One region of the Mesorhizobium sp. B2-3-13 genome, then DNA from elsewhere that is predicted to be linked to it. Evidence: riboswitches for the same ligand, from Rfam matches in the RefSeq annotation. Region 1 holds a riboswitch; each other region holds the start of a gene.
The links. Region 1 has a riboswitch for cobalamin ahead of FJ941_RS15450 (aromatic ring-hydroxylating dioxygenase subunit alpha). Riboswitches for the same ligand answer to the same signal wherever they lie in the genome.
Positions count from the first base shown of each region.

Region 1 (5,118 bases):
CGGACGCATAGGCTGAAACATCCGAGGAATCACTGGAGGAAATCAATGGCCGATGTCAATTTGAGACAAGTGAAGAAGTCCTACGGCAATCTCAACATTCTCCACGGCATCGACCTCGACATCAAATCGGGCGAATTCATCGTCTTCGTCGGCCCGTCGGGCTGCGGCAAGTCCACCTTGCTGCGCTCGATCGCCGGGCTTGAGGAAATCACCTCGGGTGAACTCAGGATCGACGGTCAGGTGGTCAACGACGTGCCGCCGTCGAAGCGCGGCATCGCCATGGTGTTCCAGTCCTACGCGCTCTATCCGCACATGACCGTCTACGATAACATGGCCTTCTCGATGAAGATCGGTGGGGAAAGCAAGGCCGAGATTGACAAGCGGGTACGACAGGCGGCCGAGATCCTGCAGTTGACCAAATATCTCGATCGCCTGCCCAAGGCGATGTCGGGCGGCCAGCGCCAGCGTGTCGCCATCGGCCGAGCCATCGTGCGCAATCCGAAAGTGTTCCTGTTCGACGAACCGCTGTCGAACCTTGACGCGGCGCTGCGCGTCGCCACGCGCATCGAGATCGCCAAGCTCAAGGAATCGATGCCCAACACGACTATGATCTATGTCACGCACGACCAGGTCGAGGCGATGACGCTGGCCGACCGCATCGTCGTGCTGAAGGATGGCCACATCGAGCAGGTCGGCACGCCGATGGAGCTCTACAAGAACCCCGGCAACCTCTTCGTCGCCCAGTTCATCGGCTCACCGGCCATGAATATCCTGCCGGCGACGGTCGACAAGACGGGCAATCCGACCATCGTCAGTCATGTCGGCGGCCGCAAGGCGACGGTACCGATCGCGACGCCTGCTTCGGCAAAGGGAGCGGCGGTCAGCTTCGGCGTGCGGCCGGAAGATCTCGCGATCGCCAGTGGTAGCGATTATCTGTTCGAGGGGACGGTCGATTATCTCGAGCAGCTCGGTGAGGTTCAGCTGGTCTATATCGACATCGGCCGTGCCGACCTGCCGCTGGTGACCAAGTTGCCGGGCAATGTCGAGGTCAAGCGCGGCTCGACGCTGCGGCTGACCGCCAATGCCGGAGATCTTCATATCTTCGATGCGGATGGACGGTCGTTCGCCCTGCAGGAAGCGGAAGCAAAAGCCGCCTGAGACCACAAGCTGTCTCGACAACGCAAAAAGAGAGCGGCGGGCAAGCCCGCCGCTCTCTTTGTATATTACCACGGCGGGTTAGTTGTTGCCGAAGAGGTTGCGGTCTGCGCCCTGAGGGGCGGACTTCTGTACGTCGCCCGACGAATTGAGCAGCTTGTAGACGGGCGATTCGCTCTTGCGGATCGAGCCCGTATGCGAGGTGTCGACGTTGACGGTCGCCAGCTTGTTGATGTCGGTGCCGCCAACGTTGTCGTTGCCGGCATAGGCGCTGCCAGCGGCAATCAGAAGAGCGGCGGCGGTAAGAACAATCTTTTTCATTTTGGTACTCCGATTTTTTCGAATTCAAGGGGCGGGCTGAGCGCGCTGTCCTTGCTTGAAGAGATGTTAGTTGTTGCCGAACAGGTTGCGATCGGCGCCGTGCTGGACGGGCTCCTGGCTGGCAGGAGCCGACTTATCGACCGACGCGGTGTACGAGTTGTCCACCGCGGCGGCAGGCTGGTTGGCGCCGTTGGAGCCATAGTTGTCGCTGGCAAAAGCGCTGCCGGAAATGGCCAGAACGGCGGCGGCGGCAATAAGGATCTTGCTCATTTTAGACACTCCTGAATTTCTTGAATTCTACCGGATCGGCGGGCAAGCCCGCCGTCCGTGGGGACAGGCCGTTAGCGGCCGAAGAGGTTGCGATCGCTGCCCTGAGCAGGCGTTTGAGCACCCGGCTCCGACGTCTTGGTGGAGGTGGAAGCGGTGTACGAGCTGTCCACCGCGGCAGCAGGCTGGTTGGCGCCGTTCGAACCGTAGTTGTCGCTACCAGCGAAGGCGCTGCCGGAAACAGCCAGAAGGGCGGCGGCAGTGAGAATGATCTTTTTCATTTTTTGGCACTCCAGTATTTTTCCGTCCATCTAGCGGCGTGTCTTGGGATTAAATCGCGTCGTTCGGACAGCCCCGATGTGGGAGAGCACCCTTGCCGTTTCCAATCACGAAGTTGTTCAGCGTGGACCATGACTCCACTACTTGAAATTGTACCAGCGCCTTCCGCATCTCTTATTTTCTCTTGTGATATCAGCTAGTTACCTTAAAACAGCATCCTGATCACCAACTGTGTCGGAGGCTCGGCGTTCACAGCGTCTTGCACGCACCGTCAACAGAAACGAACCGTTCGGTTCGATTTTAGACTGCTCTAATAGTCACTTTTTGAAACTGTTAACCTATTTGCTGCCGGCAAAGGGGTCGAAGACGGTGCCGGCGCGGCTTGGCGACAGAAGGCGATTCCAACGGCTACAAGCCTGTCATGACGATCCAGCATGCGTGTCGCGCCGCATGGATGCGATGTCGCTTTCGTGCCGATGTCGCAAAGCCTGTCGTGATTAGATCAGGCATCTCAGGTGCCGCTGCGTGACGACGGAGCGGAGAATTGGGAAGCCGGTCAGATTCCGGCGCTGCCCCCGCAACGGTGGTGGAGTTCAAGTCGCAACGGGAGACCACTGGGCTAAAGCCTGGGAAGGTGTCGCGATGGTCCGCAAGGACAACTCCAGAGCCCGGAAACCAGCCCGAGATCGCTAGAACTCGACTGATCGCGGTGGGCGGTCAAGAGGCGGATGGTGTTTGTCCGGCTTTTCGCCGATCTGCGCCCAGTCCTTCCTCAATCACCACCAGTTCAGTCCTTGAAACTGAGGACAGGACATGGACGCGCGCAACGACATGCTGAGGCTCTTGAACAGCCGCAGACAAGGCTTTTCGCTGGAACAGCCCTTTTACACCGACCCGGACTACTTCAAGCTGGACATGGCGTTGATCTGGTATCGCGACTGGCTGTTCATCGGCCATGATTGCGAATTGCCCAAGCCGGGCAGCTTCATCACCGTGCAGATCGGGGATTATCCGGTCGTGCTGGTGCGCGATCAGCAGGGCAAGATCAACGCCTTCCACAATTCCTGCCGCCATCGCGGCAGCCGCGTCTGCAATTCCGACAAGGGCACGGCCGCCAAGCTGGTCTGTCCCTATCATCAATGGACCTACGAGCTCGACGGCCGGCTGCTGTTCGCCCGCCAGATGGCCGATGGGTTCGACAAGAGCCAGTTCGGGCTGAAGCCGGTCGCCTGCGAAAGCGTCGCCGGCTATGTCTTCATCTGCCTGGCCAAGGAGCCAGCCGACTTCGCGCCGATGCGGGCGATGATCGAGCCCTACCTTTTGCCGCACCGGCTGCGTGAGGCAAAAGTCGCCTTCGAGAGCACCATCATCGAGAAGGGCAACTGGAAGCTGGTCTGGGAAAACAACCGCGAATGCTATCATTGCGCCGGCAATCATCCCGAACTCTGCAAGACCTTCCCGGAAGCACCGACGGTAACCGGCGTGCAAGGCGCCGACAGCGATCCGGAGATGCTGGCGCACTGGGCGAAATGCGAAGCGGCCGGCCTGCCGAGCAAGTTCCGCATCGATCCGGCCGGCCAGTATCGCGCGACCCGCGCACCGCTGCTGCGCGATGCCGTCAGCTATACGATGACGGGAAAGCGCGCGGTCGAGAGGAACCTTTCCGACAGCGTTTCAACCAACCGCATCGGTTCGTTGCTGCTTTACCACTATCCGACGACCTGGAACCACATCCTGGGCGACCACGCCGTCACCTTCCGGGTGCTGCCGATCAGCGCCACGGAAACGGCGGTGACGACCAAATGGCTGGTGCATAAGGATGCGGTCGAGGGCGTCGATTACGATCTCGCAGAACTCACCCATGTCTGGACCGAGACCAACGACCAGGATCGCCGCATCGTCGAGGAAAACGCCTTCGGCATCCTGTCGCCGGCCTACGAGCCAGGCCCCTATTCGGAGCTCCATGAGGGCGGCGTGACCCAGTTCGTCGAGTGGTACGCGTCCTTCATCGGGCCACGGCTTGCCGAAGGCGGCCGGCCGGCCCTGCGCAGCGTTGCCTAGGCATATCGCTAAAGACGGCGGTTTTGGGCATGCGCAGAACAAAAGGGACAAGAGGATGAATGCGATGACGGACCTCGGCCTCTATCGCCATCTCGACCAGATGGCGCCCTGGAACGACAGGCTGCAGGTGCTGGAAGTGACCGGCGTCACCGACGAGGCGCCCGACGTGAAGACCTTCACCTTCCGCTCCGACAACCAGACCTGGTTCCGCTACAAGCCGGGCCAGTTCGTGACGCTGGAATTGCCGACACCGGACGGGCCGCTGATGCGCACCTATACGCTGTCATCGTCACCGTCGCGGCCATTCTCGATCGCGGTGACGGTGAAGGCGCAGGTGGGCAGCATCGGCACACGCTGGATGTTCGATCACCTGGCGCCCGGCTCGCACGTCAAGGCCTATGGACCGGGCGGCGACTTTTCACTGCACAGCCATCCGGCGGCGAAATATCTGTTCATCTCGGCCGGTTCCGGCGTGACGCCGATGATGTCGATGCTGCGCTGGCTGAACGACTGCGCACCATGGACCGATGTCGGCTTCGTCAACTGCGCGCGGCGCCCGGAAGAGATCATCTTCCGCAAGGAGCTGGAGCTGCTCGGCGGCCACATGCCGGGCCTGTCGCTCGGCTTCATGATCGAGGAACGGTCGAGCCGCGAGGGCTGGTATGGCCATATGGGCCGCATCGACGCTATCCGGCTGCCACTGCTGGCGCCCGATTTCCGCGAACGCGAAATCTTCTGCTGCGGCCCCGATCCCTTCATGCGCGCCGTGCGCGGCATGCTCGAAGCCGCCGGCTTCGACATGGCAAAGTACCATCAGGAGAGCTTTGCCGCGCCGACCGTTGAGGAAATCCCGGCGCCATTCGCGGCGCCGGCGCAGGACGGTGTGGCTGTCCCCGTCGAAGCCGCAACGCCGATCCGCTTCGCGCTTTCGGACGTCGACGCCGACTGTGTCGCCGGCCAGACCGTGCTGCAGACGGCGCGTGCTTCGGGCGTGCGGATACCGGCGGCCTGCGAATTCGGCCTGTGCGGAACTTG
Region 1 is NZ_VFVQ01000011.1:152,264-157,381, forward strand. Features, by position in the region: gene FJ941_RS15425 (alpha-glucosidase) at 1-16, shown strand, start outside; gene ugpC (sn-glycerol-3-phosphate ABC transporter ATP-binding protein UgpC) at 46-1,158, shown strand; gene FJ941_RS15435 (DUF680 domain-containing protein) at 1,237-1,476, opposite strand; gene FJ941_RS15440 (DUF680 domain-containing protein) at 1,543-1,746, opposite strand; gene FJ941_RS15445 (DUF680 domain-containing protein) at 1,818-2,024, opposite strand; cobalamin riboswitch at 2,519-2,721, shown strand; gene FJ941_RS15450 (aromatic ring-hydroxylating dioxygenase subunit alpha) at 2,836-4,083, shown strand; gene FJ941_RS15455 (hybrid-cluster NAD(P)-dependent oxidoreductase) at 4,148-5,118, shown strand, end outside.

Region 2 (5,118 bases), on a different contig from region 1:
CTCGGTGACCAGATCGGCAGCCTCGACCAGCGCTGGCTTGGCGTTGCGGCCGGTGATGACGACATGCAGACCCTCGCGCCGGCCCTTCAGCGCCGCAACCACCTTGTCGAGATCGAGATAGTCGTAGCGCAACGCAATGTTGAGCTCGTCGAGCACGACAAGGCTGATCGAGGGATCGTCGATCAATTCCAGCGCCTTGGCCCAGGCGGCTTCGGCGGCGGCGATATCGCGCTTCAGGTCCTGCGTCTCCCAGGTGAAACCCTCGCCCATAGCATGCCAGACCACGCGGTCGCCGAAGGCGGCAAACGCATCCTTCTCGCCGGTGTGCCATTTGCCCTTGATGAATTGCACGACGCCGACGCGCTTGCCGTGGCCGAGCATCCGCAGCGCCAGCCCGAAGGCGGCCGTGGTCTTGCCCTTGCCGGGACCGGTGTTGACGATCAGCAACCCCTTCTCGACCGTCTTGCTCGCAACCTCGGCGTCCTGCACCGCCTTGCGCTTGGCCATTTTGGCGCGATGGCGCTCTTCATCCTTGTCGTCGATATCGGTCATTTCACTTCACCTTGAGCGGTAGCCCCGCCACCATCAGCAGCACCGTGTCGGCAACCGCGGCGACCCGCTGGTTGAGCCGGCCGGCGTCGTCGCGAAAACGCCGCGCCAGTGCATTGTCGGGAACGATGCCTTGCCCGACCTCGTTCGACACCACGAACCACGGTCCGCGCGGCCGCGACAGCACGTCGGCCAGCCGTCGGCACTCCGCCTCGACGTCGTAATCGGCCAGCATGTGATTGGTCAGCCATAGCGTCAGGCAGTCGACAAGCACCGGCCGATCATCCGGCAAGGCCTCCAGCGCTTCGGCAAGGTCGAGTGACGCATCGATGGTCGACCAGCCCTCACCGCGCCGCGAGCGGTGCACCGCGATGCGCTCGCGCATCTCATCGTCATAGGTTTGCGCCGTGGCGACATACGCCCATGGCGGGGGGAATGCCGTCACCAGGGTTTCGGCGTGCGCGCTCTTTCCGGAGCGCGCGCCACCGATGATGAAAGTCAGCTTGCCGCGGTCAGGCAAAGCTGTCGCGCAAGCTGGTCGCCGTGCCGGTGAAGCGCCTGCGCACCACGCCCACGACCGCGCCGAGCACCAGCCAGAACACCAGATTGGTCACCGTCACCGCCACCACGAACTGATGGTGCAGGCCTTCCGGGATAGGCGTCTCGAAACTGTCGGGCTGCGGCGCGCCGACGATATGCGGGACGACGATCAGCAAGACGGCGAAGATGGTCAATGGCAGCGATCTGCGAAACACGATCAGGCCAAGGCCGATAGCGGTCGCCGCGGCCGTTGCCGTCCACCAGATCTGGCGCGCAAGCAGATCGGCCGCCGGCATCGCCGGCAGTTCCGGCTGCAGGCCGAGGCCTGGTGCCAGCGTGAACACGGCAAAGCCGGCCAGCCCCCAGAATACGCCCTGGCGCCAATTGCCGACGCCGCCGGCAAACTCGGAAATCGCGACCAGGACCAGCGCGAAGCCGATGCCGGTGACGATATTGGCAACCACGCTGAAGGCAAAACGCTCGACACCGTCGGCCGGCGCCCAGCCTTCATCTTCCTCCGCCGGTGCCGTGACTTCGGCGGGTGCTGGCGCGGCAGAACTCATCGCATTCCCAGCGGGCGCGACCGTGCTCACCGCATCGTTGCTCGCCGCCGGTGCAGCCGCGTGGTCATGGTGATGGCCGCCGCCGGCCTGTTCGTAGACTTCCGCCTTGAGGATCAGCGGCACTGTCGCATAGGCCTGCATACAGGCGAGAACGACACCCGCCACAAGCCCCGCGATCGCCGCGATGAACACGACGTTGCGAAACAGATTCATGATGTCAGATCCTCGTTAGTGGCAGGGAAACGCCATCGAGTGGCGATAGTCGTGGGCGGCATTGTGGACCGCATCGATATGCGAGAAACCGACAAAGCCGACGACGAACATGCCGAGCAGCGCCGCGAGCGCGAGCTGCATGAAGCGCGACTGCGAGGAGACGGAGGCGCCGAGGGAGACGGAAGCGGTAGTCATGTCTTGTCCTTTCGCCCTCCACCCGAGGGCATCGAAGTCAGTTTCCTGTCGCCGGCAGGTCTCCTGGCTCGCGGATAAGCGCCCTTCCCCACCTTCCCGAGGAAAACCCTCAGTGGCATATGGAGAGGACTACCGCACACAGTTGCGGGGGCAGCCACGGCATTGGACAGGAATTCCTGTCCGCACCGCATTCCCTCTTGGCTCCAAAAAGGAACCGACGACGTTGGTGACTATAGGGAAATTTGCCGCGCGCGGCAAACCAAATTCCGACAGTCGCCAGCGCAGGAGCGTCGTATCGGCGAAGCCGCTCCATCCCGTCCTGATTGACAAATTTTCTAGTCGGGTGTCGGCTCGCAACCCTCACAGGAAGCCAGCCATGCAGCCCAATGCCAGCGAGCGCGAGCCCTACAACGGCCTGACCCGAACCCAGCAGACGCTGCCGTCATCGGCCTATTGGGACCAGGAGAACTATCAGCGTGATCTCGATGCCATCTGGTACAGAAATTGGCTGCTCGTCTGCCGCGAGACCGACCTTGCCCAGCCTTTGGCATTCCGCACCTTCCGCGTCGGTACGCAGGAAATCCTTGTGCTGCGCGACGACGCCAGCGAGTTGCATGCCTTCCACAACACGTGCCGGCATCGCGGTTCGCAGCTTTGCCAGGAAAGCGAAGGACGCCTGAAGGCGCGGCTGATCACCTGCCCGTACCATGCCTGGTCCTATTCGCTGCGTGGCGATCTGGTGCGTGTACCGTCGAAATCGCTGCCTGACGGCTTCGACAAGGCCGACCACCCGCTTTACCGCGTTGTACTCTCGGTGCGGCGGGGCTTCGTCTTCGTCAATCTTGCTGAAGATGCCGCCGGCTCAGTGCAGTCATCCTTCGACCCGGCCTCCGGCGACCTCGGCAACTGGCCGCTGGACACGCTGGTGTCAGGCCATGTGCTGCGCAAGGTGATGAACTGCAACTGGAAGATTTTCTGGGAAAACTTCAACGAGTGCCTGCACTGCCCGGGCGTCCACAAGGACCTGTCGCGGCTGGTGCCGATCTATGGCCGCGGCCTGATGAGCCGGCATGACGATCCCGAATGGACGCGCCATGCAGACAATGATGCGCCGGAATTCTCCGGCGGCCTGCGCGCCGGGGCTGAAACATGGTCGCGTGATGGGCAGACGCATGGGCCGGTTTTCCCCGGCTTGACGCAGGCGGAACGCACCGCCGGCCAGACCTACGCTACCAGCCTGCCCTCGATGTTCATCGTCGGCCATGTCGACTATGTCAGGACCGTGCGGCTGGTGCCGCTCGGTCCCGAACAGACCGAATTGACCGCCGAATGGCTGTTCGCGCCCGAGGCGCTCGCCGCCACCGATATCGACAACATCGTCGCCTTCGGCACACAGGTGCTGGAGGAGGATGCCGCGATCTGCGAGGTCAACCAGAAGGGCCTGCGCTCGATGCGTCATACAGCCGGCGTGCTGATGCCCGAGGAATATGAGCTGCACCGCTTCCACAATCGGGTGCGCGAGCGCCATGCTGAGCTTTCGCTCTGATTTTTTAGAGGGATTTAGGCAGGTAGCGCCAGGTCATGAGGCCACAAAACGCCGCCAGCAGGCCGAGCGTGACGAACACCGATCCCAATCCGAAGAAGGCCAGCACCACCGAATAGACCAGCGGCGGCGTCAATTCGGAAAAGTCGAGATAGGTGCGGTAGACCGCCGCCATCTGCGCGCGTTCATAGGAGCGCACCGAGCGCATGAAGGCGGTCGAGCCCAGCGCGTCGAGCGCGATGGTGAAGAAGGCGCCGCACAACAGGAAGGCGCCGGTCAGCAACGGCTCTGCCGCTCCGACCGTGCCCGCCGCCAGCAGCGACGCCGACATGGCGAAATAGGCAAACGTCATGGTGCGTCGGCCGCCAAAGCGTTTTCCTGCCTTGCCCCAGAAGATCGCCATGAACAGCAGCGCATTGCCGGCCGAGACCAGCAGGCCGCCCGCCAGTTCACCCTCGCCGGTGATCACCATGAACAGCGGTCCATAGACGAAGAACGTCGTCCAGAAGCACGACCGGCCGAAGGCGATCAGCCAGGCGAGCCTGAGCCTTGGCTGCGCCACGAAGCGGCCGATGTTGGCGAGCGGATTTGCCGGCCGCGTCTTGCCCGGGCGGATCGACGGGTTATCGCCCAGCCGGTAGGTCCAGAACAGCGCCAGCAAAGCCATGGCGAAAACCGCCACCGCGCCATGCGCGGCATAGATGCCGAAATGCGCATAAAGGAAAATGCCAAGCGTCGGCCCGCCCGTCCAGGCAACCATCGACCACGCCATGCGCAGCGATTCGGCCTGCATGAAGTCGGTCTTGCGGATGTGGTCCATGATGTAGAGGTTGAGTGTGATCGACAGCGCACTGGCGCCCATGACGCGGCACAGCATGCCGGCGAGTTGTCCAGCGAGCGTGTGGGTGACGAAGAACAGCGAGCCGATGGCGAGCAGGCAGGCGCCTGCCGTGTAGACCCAGCGCCGCGCGAAGCGGCGGATCAGCATCGGCATGAACAAGGTCACCGAGAGGCCGAGCATGGATACGACGGTGTAGAGGATCGAGACGATCTGCTCGTTGTGGAGTATCTCGTAGGCCTGGATCGGGATGACGCTCGACACCATGGCGCGGGCGAAGGACTCGACCGCGTAGAGCGAGGCGAAGGTGCGCGCATCCGCGGCCTTGAGGGCCGGAAGCCAGTTCGGATGGCGCACATGCGTGGACATTGCTTCCCCAAAGCAGAATCGCGGCGTCAAATCTGCCGTGGACATTTCAGGCCCATTAAGAGGAAACCGACGCACACCCGGCAAAAAGCGAAGCCGGTCAAAGGCTTTCCCGCGCTGGCCCAATTCGGCGGCTGGCGCGGGCTCCGCCGCGCGGTCAGGCCAAGGCGACCGGTCTTCTTCTATCCAGTGCAACCGTGATAGTCGTCTTGGAGGGCTGAATCAGATCGCGAGACCATGAGCATCCACACGCCGACCGCACCCGTTCCGCAGCCATCGAAGCGCATCGTTGCCATCGATATTTTGCGCGG
Region 2 is NZ_VFVQ01000001.1:336,341-341,458, reverse strand. Features, by position in the region: gene cobO (cob(I)yrinic acid a,c-diamide adenosyltransferase) at 1-552, opposite strand, end outside; gene cobU (bifunctional adenosylcobinamide kinase/adenosylcobinamide-phosphate guanylyltransferase) at 554-1,069, opposite strand; gene FJ941_RS01590 (CbtA family protein) at 1,062-1,865, opposite strand; gene FJ941_RS01585 (CbtB domain-containing protein) at 1,881-2,060, opposite strand; cobalamin riboswitch at 2,096-2,294, opposite strand; gene FJ941_RS01580 (aromatic ring-hydroxylating dioxygenase subunit alpha) at 2,437-3,606, shown strand; gene FJ941_RS01575 (MFS transporter) at 3,611-4,810, opposite strand; gene FJ941_RS01570 (DUF1624 domain-containing protein) at 5,045-5,118, shown strand, end outside.
Region 2: linked by a shared signal. The riboswitch ahead of FJ941_RS01585 (CbtB domain-containing protein) and the one ahead of FJ941_RS15450 (aromatic ring-hydroxylating dioxygenase subunit alpha) in region 1 are both predicted to bind cobalamin.

Region 3 (5,118 bases), on a different contig from region 1:
CCCAGCGCCGGGTCGACATCGCTCTCGCCCTTGAAAGAGATGGCACCGGCAAGGATGCGGCCGTCGAGTTCGGGCAGCACGACATGCATGGCAAGGTCGGCGGGCGCCAGTCCGCGCTGATTGTTTTCCCACACGTCGCGGCGCGTGGTGGCGACGATGACCTGGAAGACAGGCACGCCGGCGCGGTCGAACAGGGTTTCCACGCCGGGCTCGGCGCCAGAAGCGAAAGCGGTCGCGGTGATGATGGCGGCGGGTTTCAGCGATGCGATGGTATTTTCGACGAACGCCAGGGACACCGGATCCTTGAGACTGGAAACGAAGATCGGGACCGGTGCCAGTCCCTGGGAGTGTAAAGCCTCGGCCAGCGCATCGATCGGGGCGACATCGGCTGCAAGCAGCATCGATCGGTAGAAGAGAATCGGGATGATGGGAGTGCTGGCATTTGAAAGGTCCGGCTGTTCTGCGACTCCCAATCCAGATTGATAGTAACCAGCTTTCGGCACGCTGACCGGACTGGCGACGGGCATATCTTGTCCAGCCAGGCCTGCCAGCCTGTGCACCAGGGCGCTCATATTGGCCGGGCCGCCCTCGCGGAAATAGCCGAGCAGGCCGTCGAGTTCGGCGCGCGGCAGCGTCGAGGCTTCGATCAGCCTGAGATCCTCGTCATGGCTTTCACCCGGAAGCAGCGCCAGTCTTATGTCGCGCTCGCGGGCGATTGCCGCGAGCTGGTCGCAGCCATAGCGCCACCAGTCGTAGCCGCCGAGGATGCGCACCATGATGACCTTGGCATGGCGGGCGACGCTGTCGATCCAGAGATCGACGGACATGGGATGGCGCAGGTCGCGCAGTGCGGCGAGCCGCATCGACGGCAGGCGATCGGCGTCGGCCTTCCATGCCGCCGCCAGTCCGGCGAGATCGCTGTCGGTGAAGGACAAGGCCACGATATCCGCCGGCGCCTGCCGGAGATCGACAGGCTCGGCGAGGTCGTCGAGCGAGGCGGAGGTCGTGGTGAGGATGTGCATCGCGGCCCGTGCCTGAAATCAGCCGGCGAGGATACGTTCGATCGCCGGACGGTTCAGCCCCTTGAGGCCGATGACGACGAGGCGCGAGCGGCGGTCGTCCCCGGCGGTCCAGGCCCGGTCGTAGTAATGATTGACGCGCGGGCCGACGGCCTGCAGCAGGAGCCGCATCGGCTTGCCACCGACCTCGACGAAGCCTTTCACCCGCAGCACGTTTTCCTGTTCGGCGGCGGCGGCGACGCGTTTTGCCAGTTCGTCGGGATTGGCGATCGAGGGGATGTCGACGATGAACGTGTCGAAGTCGTCATGCTCGTGGTCGAACGCGCCGTCATGATGGGATTTTCGGTTCTCGATGTCGTCCTCGACGGCGAGACCGAGCCCGAGCAGTACGGAGGGATCGACCTTGCCATAAGACGTCGGCACGATCTTCACTGCGCGGGCGGAGTGTTCGCCAATGATGGCATGGGCGCGGGCTGAGCCCTCGGCGTCCATCAGGTCGCTCTTCGACAGGATGATCAGGTCGGCGCAGGCGATCTGATCCTCGAACACCTCCTCGACAGGATCATCATGGTCGAGGCTTTCATCCCCGGCGCGCTGCGCCTGCAGGGCGTCCATGTCGTTGGCGACGCGGCCTTCGGCAAGTGCGGGACCGTCGACCACGGCGATGACGCCGTCGACGGTCACCCGGCTCTTCACTGTCGGCCACTGGAAAGCCTGGACCAGCGGCTTGGGCAAAGCGAGGCCCGAGGTTTCGATCAGGATATGGTCGACCTTCGGCGTCAGCGACAGGATCTGGTCGAGCGCCGGCACGAAATCGTCGGCGACGGTGCAGCAGATGCAGCCATTGGCCAACTCGACGATGTTTTCCTCTGGGCAGGTGTCGATGCCACAGCCTTTCAGGATTTCGCCGTCGATGCCGATGTCACCGAATTCGTTGACAATGATCGCGATGCGCTTGCCGCCGGCGTTTTCCAGGAGATGGCGGACCAGGGTCGTCTTGCCGGCGCCGAGGAAGCCGGTGACGACGGTGCAGGGAACGCGGGAAACGGATGCGGTCATATCAAGTCTTTCAGCATGTCGAGGGGAGGGATGCGGGCCACGAGGCCGCGCTTGAGGCTATCGGGCCGGCCCCGCCAGGGAATGAGGCCGTCGCTGGAGGTGGCGAAGAGTTTCGCGCCAGTGACGAGATCGGCGCCGCTGGTCGTGGTCAGATCGCCGAATACATAGCTCCAGCAGCCGTCACGCAGGATCGCGGCGCTCAGTCGACGTTTGCAATTGCCGAGGCATTCGACGGTGCGGATGCGGATATTGTCGCCCGAGGCGGCTTGGCGCGTATCTTCGGCCAAAAGTTCGCCGGCCCGGGGACGGGCGTCGGAGCCGCTCTCGTCGCGACAGGAGGCGCAGACGATGACAGTGATGCCGGCCAGGGAATCATCCTCGCCGGACGAAATGTCCATTGTTTCAGCCGAAAAACTGCTGTCGCGATCCAAATCAGGCTCCTTGCCCGGAAAACCCGCCGGGCGATCGGATACTTGCATTCCAGACGGCAGGTCTCCTGGCTCGCGGGTCATCGCCTTGGGTAGCCGCCTTCCCGGGACAATCCCAGTGGCTTTCGGCCTTGGCTCTTCGCTCACAGTTGCGGGGACAGCCGCGGATTTGGGATTTTCAATCCCGCACCGCATTCCCTCTTGGCTCCTCCCTTTGCCGAGAGGAGACCGTCTGGATCCGATTTAGGCTCTTGCGGGCAGCGGTGTCAACGCGAGCTTACGACACCGCGATGTCGGACAGCGCCGGGCCCAGGTCGCCGGCAGGCGTCACTTCGATGCGTTCGAGGCCAAGCCAGCCCTGCATCTGCTTCAATTCCTCGAAGAGCTGAGCGGCGGTATCGGGCGGTGCGCCGGGCTCGGCGTAAGCAGCATGGGCACGCAGGACACTTGCCGGCCGGTCTGCCTTGAGGTCGACGCGCGCCACGATCCTGTCGCCGAGCAGGAAGGGCAGGACATAATAGCCGTATTGGCGCTTGTCGGCCGGCGTGTATATCTCGATCCGGTAGTGAAAACTGAACAGCCGCTCTGAGCGCGAGCGCTCGAAGACAACGGGGTCGAACGGCGCCAGCAGGGCGCGGGCCTCGATCTTGCGTGGCAATCGCGCGTCCCTATAGAGGTAAGCCGGCTTGTCCCAGCCCTCGACGCGGACCGGCAGCAACTCGCCGAGTTCGACCAATTCCTCCAGCCGGCCTTTCATGTCGGCGGGGGAGAGTCGAAAATAGTCGCGCAGGTCGCCCGATGTCGCGATGCCGTGGGCGCGGGCGGAGATGCGCAGCAATTCACGATGTGCATCCTCGGCGCCCGGTACTGGCAGGTCGAGAATCGCCTGCGGCAGCACGCGCTCTGGCAGGTCGTAGAAGCGCTCGAAGCCGCGCCGGTGCGCCGTGGTGATGCGCCCGGCCCAGAACAGCCATTCGAAGGCATGCTTGGCGTGGCTCCAGCCCCACCAGCCGCCGGAGCCTTTCTGGCCCTCCAGCGCGGAAGCGGCGACCGGGCCGCGCTGGACGACCTCGCGGTAGATCTCTTCTATGTAGGCGGCGTGCTCGCGGCCCCATTTGGCCAGCCCCAGATACATTTCATCGCCTTGCTCGGCGCGCTGCATGCGCCAGCGCATCAGCGGGTAGGTCTCGACCGGCAGGAACGAGGCCTCATGCGCCCAGTATTCGAAGACCGTGCGCTTGCGGGTCACGGCGGCGTTGTCGAGCAAAGCGAGGGGATAGGGGCCAAGACGCGAATAGAGCGGCATGTAGTGGGCGCGAACCACCGCACTGACGGAATCGATCTGCAGCAGGCCGGTGCGGGACAGAACGCGGGCGAAGTGGCGGCGGTCGGGCGTACCGGCGGGGCGGGGATCGAGAAACCCTTGAGCGGCGAGCGCGATGCGCCGGGCGGCGGCAAGCGAGATCTTTTCCTTCATGCGGATGCGTCCCTGATGGACCTGTCTGGCGTCGTTGCGAGGCGTGATTCCAGCCAATGCTAGCAGGGTTTTGGCGGCAACCCTGTCAGGAGAGAAAAGTGGAGTAAATGGCGAAGGAAATCAAACAGGAGCGTATGGGACCAGTTTCTCCCGGATTGCCGTCCAGCTCGGTGTTTTGAACAAGGTTTGACTTGCTTCACTGGAAGTGCTGCGCTAACCCTCGCCGCGTTGCAGCATAGGCTCCTTAAAACGGTTCAGCGGTTAAACTGTCACGCTTCCGCATTAAGGTCCGGTGCTGTAATCAACGTGGATTGGCGCCAACGGAAAGCCGCTGCATGAACGCACTCCTCAGTTCGTACCTGCCCATCGTCCTGTTTATCGGCGTGGCGCTGGTGGTCGGTCTGGCGCTGCTGGCTGCGCCCTTCCTGGTAGCCTACCGCAACCCGGATCCCGAGAAGCTGTCCGCCTATGAATGCGGATTCAACTCGTTCGACGACGCCCGCATGAAATTCGACATCCGCTTCTACCTGGTGTCGATCCTGTTCATCATCTTCGACCTGGAAGTAGCCTTCCTCTTCCCCTGGGCGGTGTCCTTCTCGAAGATTGGCATGCTCGGTTTCTGGTCAATGATGGTGTTTTTGGCAGTGCTGACCATCGGCTTTGCCTATGAATGGAAAAAAGGAGCGCTGGAATGGGATTGAACGACAGTTCAGGCACCCTCGTCGCGCCGAAGCCCAAGGGTATCATTGATCCCAACACCGGCAAGCCGGTGGGGGAGGACGATCCCTTCTTCCTCGAAATCAACAACGAGCTTGCCGACAAGGGTTTTCTGGTCACCTCGACCGAGGCGCTGATCACCTGGGCGCGCAGCGGTTCGCTGATGTTCATGACCTTCGGTCTGGCGTGCTGCGCGGTCGAAATGATCCACACCTCGATGCCGCGCTACGATTCGGAGCGCTTCGGTGTCGCGCCGCGCGCGTCTCCGCGCCAGTCCGACATCATGATCGTGGCTGGCACGCTGACCAACAAGATGGCGCCGGCGTTGCGCAAGGTCTACGACCAGATGCCGGAGCCGCGCTACGTCATCTCGATGGGCTCCTGCGCCAATGGCGGCGGCTACTACCACTATTCCTAT
Region 3 is NZ_VFVQ01000001.1:296,093-301,210, forward strand. Features, by position in the region: gene cobN (cobaltochelatase subunit CobN) at 1-1,022, opposite strand, end outside; gene cobW (cobalamin biosynthesis protein CobW) at 1,041-2,078, opposite strand; gene FJ941_RS01390 (DUF1636 family protein) at 2,075-2,509, opposite strand; cobalamin riboswitch at 2,547-2,754, opposite strand; gene FJ941_RS01395 (winged helix-turn-helix domain-containing protein) at 2,784-3,983, opposite strand; gene FJ941_RS01400 (NADH-quinone oxidoreductase subunit A) at 4,319-4,684, shown strand; gene FJ941_RS01405 (NADH-quinone oxidoreductase subunit B) at 4,675-5,118, shown strand, end outside.
Region 3: linked by a shared signal. The riboswitch ahead of FJ941_RS01390 (DUF1636 family protein) and the one ahead of FJ941_RS15450 (aromatic ring-hydroxylating dioxygenase subunit alpha) in region 1 are both predicted to bind cobalamin.